2 regions of the Neobacillus pocheonensis genome follow, and region 2 is predicted to be linked to the other one. Evidence: predicted binding sites of a transcription regulator. Region 2 holds the regulator's gene; the other holds the start of a gene.
What was found. Region 2 encodes Rex, which represses fermentation and respiration genes when NADH is low (regulators of the CRP and FNR family bind a similar motif). Its sites were predicted from a motif close to TTGTGAAATATTTCACAA; they were not measured.

Region 1: nirB (nitrite reductase large subunit NirB) is a predicted target of Rex. The motif match lies at 3,006-3,023, and genes of this name have one in related genera.

The regions. Positions count from the first base shown of each region.
Region 1 covers NZ_JBCNAD010000008.1:309,746-314,562, reverse strand. The annotation lists gene nasC (assimilatory nitrate reductase catalytic subunit NasC) at 1-452, opposite strand, end outside; gene nirB (nitrite reductase large subunit NirB) at 470-2,821, opposite strand; gene ABES02_RS06090 (MFS transporter) at 3,042-4,253, shown strand; gene aspA (aspartate ammonia-lyase) at 4,670-4,817, opposite strand, start outside.
Region 2 covers NZ_JBCNAD010000013.1:54,674-59,490, reverse strand. The annotation lists gene ABES02_RS07425 (MDR family MFS transporter) at 1-914, opposite strand, end outside; gene ABES02_RS07420 (cytoplasmic protein) at 927-1,637, opposite strand; gene ABES02_RS07415 (polymer-forming cytoskeletal protein) at 1,654-2,376, opposite strand; gene ABES02_RS07410 (YhbD family protein) at 2,389-3,012, opposite strand; gene ABES02_RS07405 (redox-sensing transcriptional repressor Rex) at 3,131-3,784, opposite strand; gene moaC (cyclic pyranopterin monophosphate synthase MoaC) at 3,812-4,309, opposite strand; gene ABES02_RS07395 (ABC-F family ATP-binding cassette domain-containing protein) at 4,486-4,817, shown strand, end outside.

The sequences.
Region 1 (4,817 bases), on a different contig from region 2:
CCATTATAATCAATGTATTTGGTTTTTAAGGCAACACGGGCAAACTTACCCAATAAATAGGCTTCTTCATTGGTAATGGACGCACTCCCATAGACCGCTAAGGCATTTTGACCGTCCTCTGCTTGGATTGTAGTAAAGTTTTCTTTAATTTTGTTTAATGCTTCTTCCCAAGAAATCCGGACAAATTGACCATTTTCTTTTAATAAAGGATATTTCAAGCGCTCACGGTGAAAAGCATGCTGATGGGCATTCAGCCCTTTCACACATAATCGCCCCTCCGAAGTGGGATTATCTTTTCCAATAGTCTTATAGGTTTTTCTAGAAACAATCGATTGCTCAATCAATTGCATTTTGCACTGCATACTACAAAAGGGGCATTGAGTCTCAAATGTTTTTTCCGACTCCACTTTTTGCTGCTTGGTGCGGAAATAGTTTAAAAGCATCTCAGTCAAGAAATCTCACCTCTGATTCACATACTTATTTTTTCCTTCTGAAGCAATCGATCCTTTTCTAAACTCTCGATCAATGGCTGGAGAAGATCGAAGTCAAACAATACTTCTCTTATGTGAATTAAGCCAACTCGGTCAAACCATTCCCAAGTTTGTTCCAGGTAACAGGCTGTTTTTCGGTAAAGTTGAAGCAACCCTCCGATAAGTTCGATGGCTTCGTCATCTGATTCGGCAATGCATAATAACTCACCAGCACGTATCTTTCCTCCACCTCTGCCCCCCATATAAATCTCCCAGCCTCTTTCCATACCAATCACAACGATATCCTTTAACATTCTATCTGCACCATTATGTAAACAAGGAGAGATAGCCATTTTTACTCGATTTGGCATGGTTAAGTATTCGAATCTTTTTTCGAGACTTGCAGCAAGATTTAGAGCCGAATTTTTGTTACATCGACAAAATGCTTCCCCATGACAGACCTCGATATTTTGCAGTTTATTCCTAAAGGGGGAGCTTAAATGCATGTTCAGTTCACCACAAACGCCAGCGAGGTCCGCCTCTTTCACTCCCATCAAGCGAACCCTTTGTTCGCTGGTTATGGCCATTTCCGTTATCCCATATTTGTCGGCAACATCAGCAATTTTTCGTAATTCTTCCGAGTTCGTCATTCCGCCGTACATTTGCGGTACCACTGAAAATGTGCCATTCATTTCGACAGTTGCTTTCCAATGATCGTTTCCCAATGCAGCATCATGGTTATTTTCATATTCCGGATGAATCATTCCTATATAATAGGACAGAGCAGGACGACAGGTGAGACAACCTTGTTTATTTTTCCAATTAAGCATTTCTAAAACTTCCTTAACAGTGGTCGATCCCAAAAGCTGAATTTGCTGAACTACTTCTTCTTCGGTTAATGATGTACAGGCACACATCGTTGGCTGCTCTATTTCCCTGGTGAATTCGTCACTATTCATATAGGATAATATTTCTGCCACCGCAGGCTTACAGCCACCGCATGAACTTGAAGCCTTTGTGCACTTTTTAACTTGTTCAACCGTCGATAGTCCTTCTTTCTGAACAGCCTCGATAATGGCGCCCTTCGTGACGCCATTACAGTTGCAAATGAGCTCATTAGCCGCCATCGCTGCAACCGTATTGCCCTCGTTCGTTAACGATGGAAAAAGCTTTACTTTTTCTACATCCAAAACATCTTGTTTCTTTTGAATCATTTCTAGCAACTTAGAACTCTCTTTTTTGTCACCAAATAACACAGCCCCAATGATTTGATCACCTTTCAAAACAATTTTTTTATAAATCCCGGCTACCTCATCTTCGACTTTAATCGACTTTGACGATGCATCTTCCGAAAACTGGCCAGCGGAAAACACCTCAACACCCGATACTTTTAATTGTGTTGAAAGAACGGAACCTTTATAACGATTACCTTCGATTCCGCAAATTCGTTTTGCTAACACCGTTCCTTGCTCGAACAAAGGCTTTACCAAACCATAAACGATTCCAAGATGCTCCACACATTCTCCAACTGCGTAAATATTCGGCAGGTTGGTTTCCATATAGTCGTTGACGATAATTCCGCGTTTAATTTCGACTCCGCTTTCCCTTGCTAACTGGACATTGGGCCTAACTCCAACGGCCATCACCACCAAATCCGCCTCAACTTCAGTTCCGTCCTTAAACCGCATGCCTTTGACCCTGTTACCTCCGAGAATCTCTTCCGTCTCTCTTTTTAAAAGAAAATGGATCCCTTGTTTTTCTAATTCTCGTTGAAGCATTTTTGATGCTTTTTTATCTAATTGCCTTTCCATTAAGTAATGAGTGTTATGAACTACCCTCACTTCCATTCCAAGGTTTTGCAGGCCGCTTGCTGCTTCTAACCCTAGTACCCCACCGCCAATGACCACTGCCTTCCTGTATTTTTGCGCAGCCTCGATCATCTTTTGACAATCCTCAATCGTCCGAAAGGCAACCACTCCTTCTTTATCGGCACCTGGTATCGGCAGGAAGAACGGAATCGAACCCGCCGCTATGATGAGGTGATCATAGGAGAGTTCGCGCTGTTTATCTGTTTTTAGCATCTGTTTTTCATGGTCAATTTTTATAACCGTTTCACCTGTGTGCAGGTGGATATGGTGTTTTTTGTACCATTCACGATCATTTAAGGTAAGTTCAGCGAATGTAGCCCTCCGCTGCAAAACAGTCGGCAATAAAATCCGATTATAGTTCAGGTGAGGTTCACTACCGAATACCGATATGTCAAAGCGGTCAGGATTTATCTTTAAGATTTCCTCAAGGCAGCGAATACCTGACATCCCGTTCCCAACCAAGATTAATTTTTGCTTTACCATTTGAGCTCCTCCATCTTGCGAAAATGTGTGCATTCACATGAACTTTCTCCATTATTCCATAAACCGATGGGATAAAAATTAATTGTGTTACATTTTCTGACATACAATTTTTGCTGGGAAAATCCATGTTAGGATACCTTACATATTTTCGGACAAAATGGATCGATACCCTCTATTCTAAAAAATGTAAAATATTTTACTTAGAGAGGTGTACAGCATAATGAAATTAGTGGATTTAAGAAAGAGCGGTCATGCACCATCATTGTTGGCATCATTTTTATACTTTGATGTAAGTTTTATGATTTGGGTGATGTTGGGGGCACTCGGGGTTTATATAACAAAAGATTTCGGTCTTTCGCCCTCTCAAAAAGGGTTCATTGTTGCTGTTCCAATTCTGAGTGGTTCTTTTTTTCGGCTGATTCTTGGCGTATTAACCGACCGGATTGGACCACGGAAAACAGCAATTAGCGGGATGATGGTTACGACGGTTCCACTAGTATGGGGCTGGTTATTTGGACAAACTTTAACGGAGCTATATATGATCGGAATCCTTCTTGGTGTTGCGGGTGCGAGCTTTGCTGCGGCGATACCCATGGCAAGCCGTTGGTATCCGCCGCATTTACAGGGATTGGCGATGGGGATTGCTGGCGCTGGGAATAGTGGAACTCTTTTTGCTACCCTTCTCGGTCCGCGTCTTGCCGAAAATATCGGCTGGCATAATGTAATGGGTCTTGCCCTTATTCCTCTTCTAATAGTTTTTATTCTATATGTCGTTTTAGCCAAGGATGCACCTTCCCAGCCACCGGCTAAGCCAATTGTAGATTATTTCAAGGTATTTAAACAAAAAGATGCATGGTATTTTTGTTTGCTTTATAGTGTTACTTTTGGTGGATTTGTTGGCTTATCTAGTTTTTTAAGTATCTTTTTTGTAGATCAATATAACCTATCAAAGGTAACGGCAGGAGATTTTGTTACGCTGTGTGTGGCTGCTGGAAGCTTTTTTCGGCCAGTTGGCGGATACATAGCTGATAGAATCGGCGGCAGCCGTTTGCTTACTTTTCTACTTATCGGGGTAGCTCTCACGATGTTCGGCGTAAGCCAGCTTCCGTCTATTTACTTGGTGACAAGTTTTCTGTTTATCGGGATGCTTTGCCTGGGAATGGGGAACGGTGCAGTTTTTCAACTTGTTCCACAGCGATTCCAGGAGGAGATTGGAATGATTACTGGGATCGTCGGAGCCGCTGGCGGGGTTGGCGGATTCTTTGTACCTAATATTTTGGGAACACTAAAACAAGTTTCCGGAACATATGCAACCGGCTTTATTGTGATTGGCGTAATTGGCATCGCCGCTCTTTTCATTTTGGCGTTAGTCCATCTATCTTGGAGTAAAGGCTGGTCATCGGAGGAAGAAGTCTCCGTTAAAATGCAATAAAACTGAAGTCGTAGTGCCTATTGGACAATACTCATGTTGATATTTGGAAAAATGTCCGATAGAAGCGGTCTATGGGACAAAACTCAATTTGGTATCTGGAAAAATGTCCAATAGAGGCCGTCTATGGGACAAAACTCACTTAGAATTCTAGAAAAATGTCCTATAGAAATGATCAATGCTGTTTTTTTACTAAAAAAACTCTCAAAATGTTATATTCCGGTGCAAAATTACTCTATTTTAATCTCTTAAAATATTTTATCAGCGGATTTAGAATGTTTATCGGCGAATTTCACCACTTTATCGGCGAATTTTCAATTTTATCGGCGAATCTGACCACTTTATCGGCGAATCATAAAAAAACTAAAAAAGTGCCTGACACATCCCCCCGGGAGGTAGGTGTCAGGCACCATAAATTCTTATTCTCTTTCCAGTAATGAAGCACCAGCAATACCTGGATGGGTCATTTCATAAGGGTCGAGAATTAAATCAAGTTCCTCTTCCGTCAATACCTGGTATTTTAAACATAATTCACGAATCGGCGCCCCGCTTAATATCGCCTCTCTT
Region 2 (4,817 bases):
AATAAAATCAGCCCTGAATTCGTGGCACTGCCGCCGTAAACTCCCTGAACAAAAATCGGGATATAAACGGTACCTGCCATAAAGGCTGCCCCGTAAAACAAACCAACCAGTGTACTACCTGCAAACAATTGATTTTTAAACATCGCAAACGAGATGATTGGATCCTTTGCCTTCGTCTCGACAAACAAAAAGATCAACAATAGAATCGCAAATCCTGCGAATAGGCTGATGATTGTCGTGGAATCCCACTCATACTTCTGCCCGCCTAATTCCAGTGCAAACATTAAACAAACAACCGCGCCAATTAGCGTCAGCGCTCCCCACCAGTCAATCGATTGCTTTTGGTGGACAGGTGATTCTTTGTAAGAGATAACAATAAAGATCAATGATAGAATGCCAAGCGGCAGATTAATATAGAAAATCCAATGCCAGCTGATATGGTCGGTAATATATGCCCCGAGCAATGGCCCAAAAATACTCGAAAGCCCAAATACAGCTCCGAACAAACCACCCATTTTCCCGCGTTTTTCAGGAGGGAATAAGTCGAACATAATGGTAAACGCAATCGGTACAAGCGCGCCGCCGCCCACCCCTTGAATTGCGCGGTAGATGCTTAATTGCGTAATCGTTTCGGCTGTTCCGCAAAGGGCCGAGCCAGCCATAAACAAAATCAATCCAAAAATAAAGAACCTTTTCCTACCGTACATATCTGATAATTTACCAAAAATCGGCATCCCGGCCATTTCTGCCACCATATAAGCGGATACCACCCAAACAAAGCTCTCAAGCCCGCCGAGGTCGCCGACAATGGTTCCCATCGCGGTGACGACGATCGTGTTATCCATCGAGGCCATTAAGATCCCTAGTAATAGCCCTGCGACAACCAATCCTAATTTACTCTCTTTTGCTACCATCCGATCTCTCCTTTATATCTGTGTCTTTGTTTTAATTGTTGCCTGAGAATCCTGAGCGAAGCCCAAGCGATATTCCACCAAACCAATTTGACAGCCAGGACCTATCTTTACCTTATTACCTCTAACGACATCGGCTGTTGTATTTTCCAGATAGATGTCATCCCCTTCAATGACCTTCGCTGTCAGAGACCCCGCGTCTTTTCCGAAGGGAAGAAGCGAGCTTTTTTTCTTTTTCACCGTTATTTTTCCGCCGCCGATTTCCTCAGCGGAGCTTTGGCCGTATCGCAGTCCCACCTTAATGGTATCAGCCGTCAACAATCCCTTGATTTCAAAGCTGCCGCTTGAATCGAACATCTCATACTCCACATCGCCATTTACCGCGATGCTTCCTTTAATTGATGCCTGATCACCTGCAAGTCTTTCGCCTACTTCCAGCAGCCCCAAAATCTTTATTTTTTTCAACTGCGCCCGGCTGCCAACCACCAGCGTTCCCATGACAAGCATTTCTTCGGCCTCGATACTGCCTTTGACCTCGGCCTCCCCTAAAATTTTTACTGAACCTGTTTTAACATTTTCGACCGCTTCACTCGTTCCATATACATTGAACACAGAGCATTCCACTTCATTGACAATCGTTCCTTCGCCTCTGATGCTAATTTTATCGTAATGGCCGCCAGGATAACTGCCCGACCCATTTATAATAAGATTTCCGTTTTTTTTCATTTCCCTTTCCCCCCCACTAATACTTTCTGACATCATTCACCACAGCATTTTTATCCTGGGAGAATTCTTCTGTGTATTCTACGACGCCAATCTGACAATTAGCACCGATTCTAACCTGATTGCCCCGCACAACTTTGGCAATCGTATTTTCAAGGTCGATTTTATCCCCTTCTATTAAATCCGTTTCTAATTGCGCTTTGAAAATGGGTTTGAATAAAGCGCCGATAAACGACCCTTTATGCTGCCTTACCGTAATGGTTTGCCCACCAATTTCTTTTGCTTTGCATTCCCCATAAATCTTAATATCTACCTCATCAGCGTTTAAAAGCCCGCCAATCGTAAACCGGTATTCTCCTTTAAAAATCTCAGCCTCACAATCCTCACCGACTGTAAGAAATCCGCGTAATTTGATATCCTCGGACCTTACACTTCCGCCAACAGAAACTTTACCTGAAACCCTCAAATCTTTTACAAGCAGGTTTTTTTCAAATTTCGCCGTCCCGTCAACCTTCAATTTACCGGTCTCGACCGTACCCTTAAACTTGGCATTTCCATTTACCCTTGCCTCAGCAGCCCTTAGGTTCCCATTGATCACCCCTGAGCCGTTACAATCAAACTCATGGCATTCTAAATCATTATTAATCGTCCCTCTGCCATTTAATGTAACAACATTAAATTGGCCGCCGTTTGACGAACCCAAACCATTAATGACTAAGTCCCCTCTATTTTTCAATTCCATCCCGATTCTCCTTTATAGTAGTTTCGATTTAATTTCTTCCATACAGGTCATCAAGGAAACATGTACCACGACCTTTGTACCCCGCTCAAAATGGATCTCTTCGGTATTAATCAATAAAAGACACGATGACACACCTAGCTTTCTGGTAATCAAAAGCTCGCAGCTTTTTTGCTTAATTAACCCTGAGTTATCCTTTAATACTTGCAGCAGCATTTTCCCCTCATCCAAATTGATTTCTCCAGACTGCAGTAGTTTTTCTAAAACATAAACTTCAAGCATTCTGGAAAAATTAAATTTTGGACCGTCTTGGTCATTTTCTAAGTAGAAATTCATTACCGCACCCGAAACAATGTTACGTTTTATTAACTCGTCTTTTTCAAGTTGTAAATCACTTAGGCTAGGAGAAAACATATCAGCAAGTTCATCTAGTGATAAGTTTTCTTTCATTGTTTGAATTTTGTTGATTCTTTCTAGGATTTTTTCTTTTGGAAAGAATGTTTCCTGCCCCGTAAACGTGGATTTCCGTACAAACCATTCCTCCGGGATGAGATCCTTTCGCTTCCATCTATACAACTGTCCATAGGATATTCCCGCCAGCTCTAATAATTCCTTCTTGGAAATTAACTCCTCGCTCATTTTGAAAACCCCTTTCTGTGTAATAATGTAACATAACACTGTTACGTTGTAAAGATACGTTTGTTTCGTCCGATAAAAAAAGGGCCTTCCGCAGGTTTGCGAAAAGCCCTCTATCTCTTTATTCTTCAATTTCATCCGTTGGGTAGTGCTTTAAAAAGTAAATAAGTGATTGCAGCTCGACAGCCAAGTCGATGTGATGAACACGAATTGCTGGCGGAAGATTTAACCTGGCAGGGGTGAAATTTAAAATCCCTTTTACATTCGCTTTAACCAGTCGATCCGTAATCATTTGAGCAACCTGTGCCGGTACCGTTAAAATCGCCACTGATATACTGTGGTCCGTTAACACCTTTTCCAATTCATCCATATGATAAACCGGTACTTCGCGAATCATTGTTCCCATTTTTGCAGGATCCACATCAAAAGCACATTCTATTTTGGTATTATTATTTTTCAAAAAGTTATAGTTTAAAAAAGCCGTACCGAGATTACCAACCCCGATTAAGGCAACCTTGGTTAGTTCATCTTGGTCCAATGTTTTCCTAAAGAAGGATAATAAATAATTCACATTGTATCCATAACCCTTTTTCCCTAAAGCCCCGAAGTAGGAGAAGTCCCTCCGAATGGTAGCCGAATCAACCTTCACCGCTTCACTTAATTCTGCTGATGAAACCCTTTGTTTACCCGAAGAATGCAGGTTTTTTAAAAATCGATAATAAAGGGGCAGCCGTTTGGCTGTCGCCTGTGGTATTTTCATCGTTTCATTGCTCATAATCTCCTACCCCCCGCATCAATTGTTTTATTTAACTCGTTCTGTCCGCTTAAAGTCGCCATTTTTACCGCCAGTTTTCTCTACTAAATAGGTTGGCCCGATGACCATTCCTTTGTCAACCGCTTTACACATATCATAAACAGTTAAAGCACAGGCGGATGCTGCTGTTAGCGCTTCCATTTCAACACCTGTATTTCCCTTTGTTTTAACATAAGCAGCAATATGTAATTGATAGTTATCGTTAATGTCCTGTTCCCATGAGAAGGAGATATTTACTCCCGTTAATGGAATCGGGTGACACATTGGAATGAGATCCCATGTCTTTTTCGCCGCCATAACGGCTGCCACCTGAGCTACCGCTAAGACATCGCCTTTTTTCATTTCATTATTTGTTATTTTTTCAAAAATTTCTTTGCTGACCGTAATACTGGAATGAGCAAGCGCCGTACGTGCCGTTTCAGGCTTATCGCTAACGTCGACCATCTTGGCTCTGCCTTCTTCATTAAAATGAGTAAATTCTGCCATATAAACAATCCTCCGTTTAAATCATACACTATTTTTCTTTATATGTCTGTGAAACTTTGAACTAATCGTACAATTTTTTGGCATTAAAGTATTAATAGTCCTGATAACCTGCCTCGCTTTATTGCCGGACCTATAGGAATACGGTAAACTATTTATAGTAATAGAGGTGAATTTTAATGATTTTATTGCAGGTTAATCAACTACAAAAATATTATGGTGCTGACCTTATTTTATCGAATATAAAACTAGAATTACAAACGAGAGACCGCGTTGCCCTAGTTGGACGCAATGGAGCCGGCAAATCAACGTTGTTAAAGATTATTGCCGGCCATCTGTCACATGATGGCGGAGAAATCATCAAACCAAAAGATGTGACCATCGGCTATCTAGCGCAAAATACTGGGTTAGAGTCCAAATTGTCTATTTTGGAAGAAATGCTGACCGTTTTTGAGGAACTTCGTCAGATGGAGCAATCGCTGCGCAGGCTTGAAAAACAAATGGCGGATCC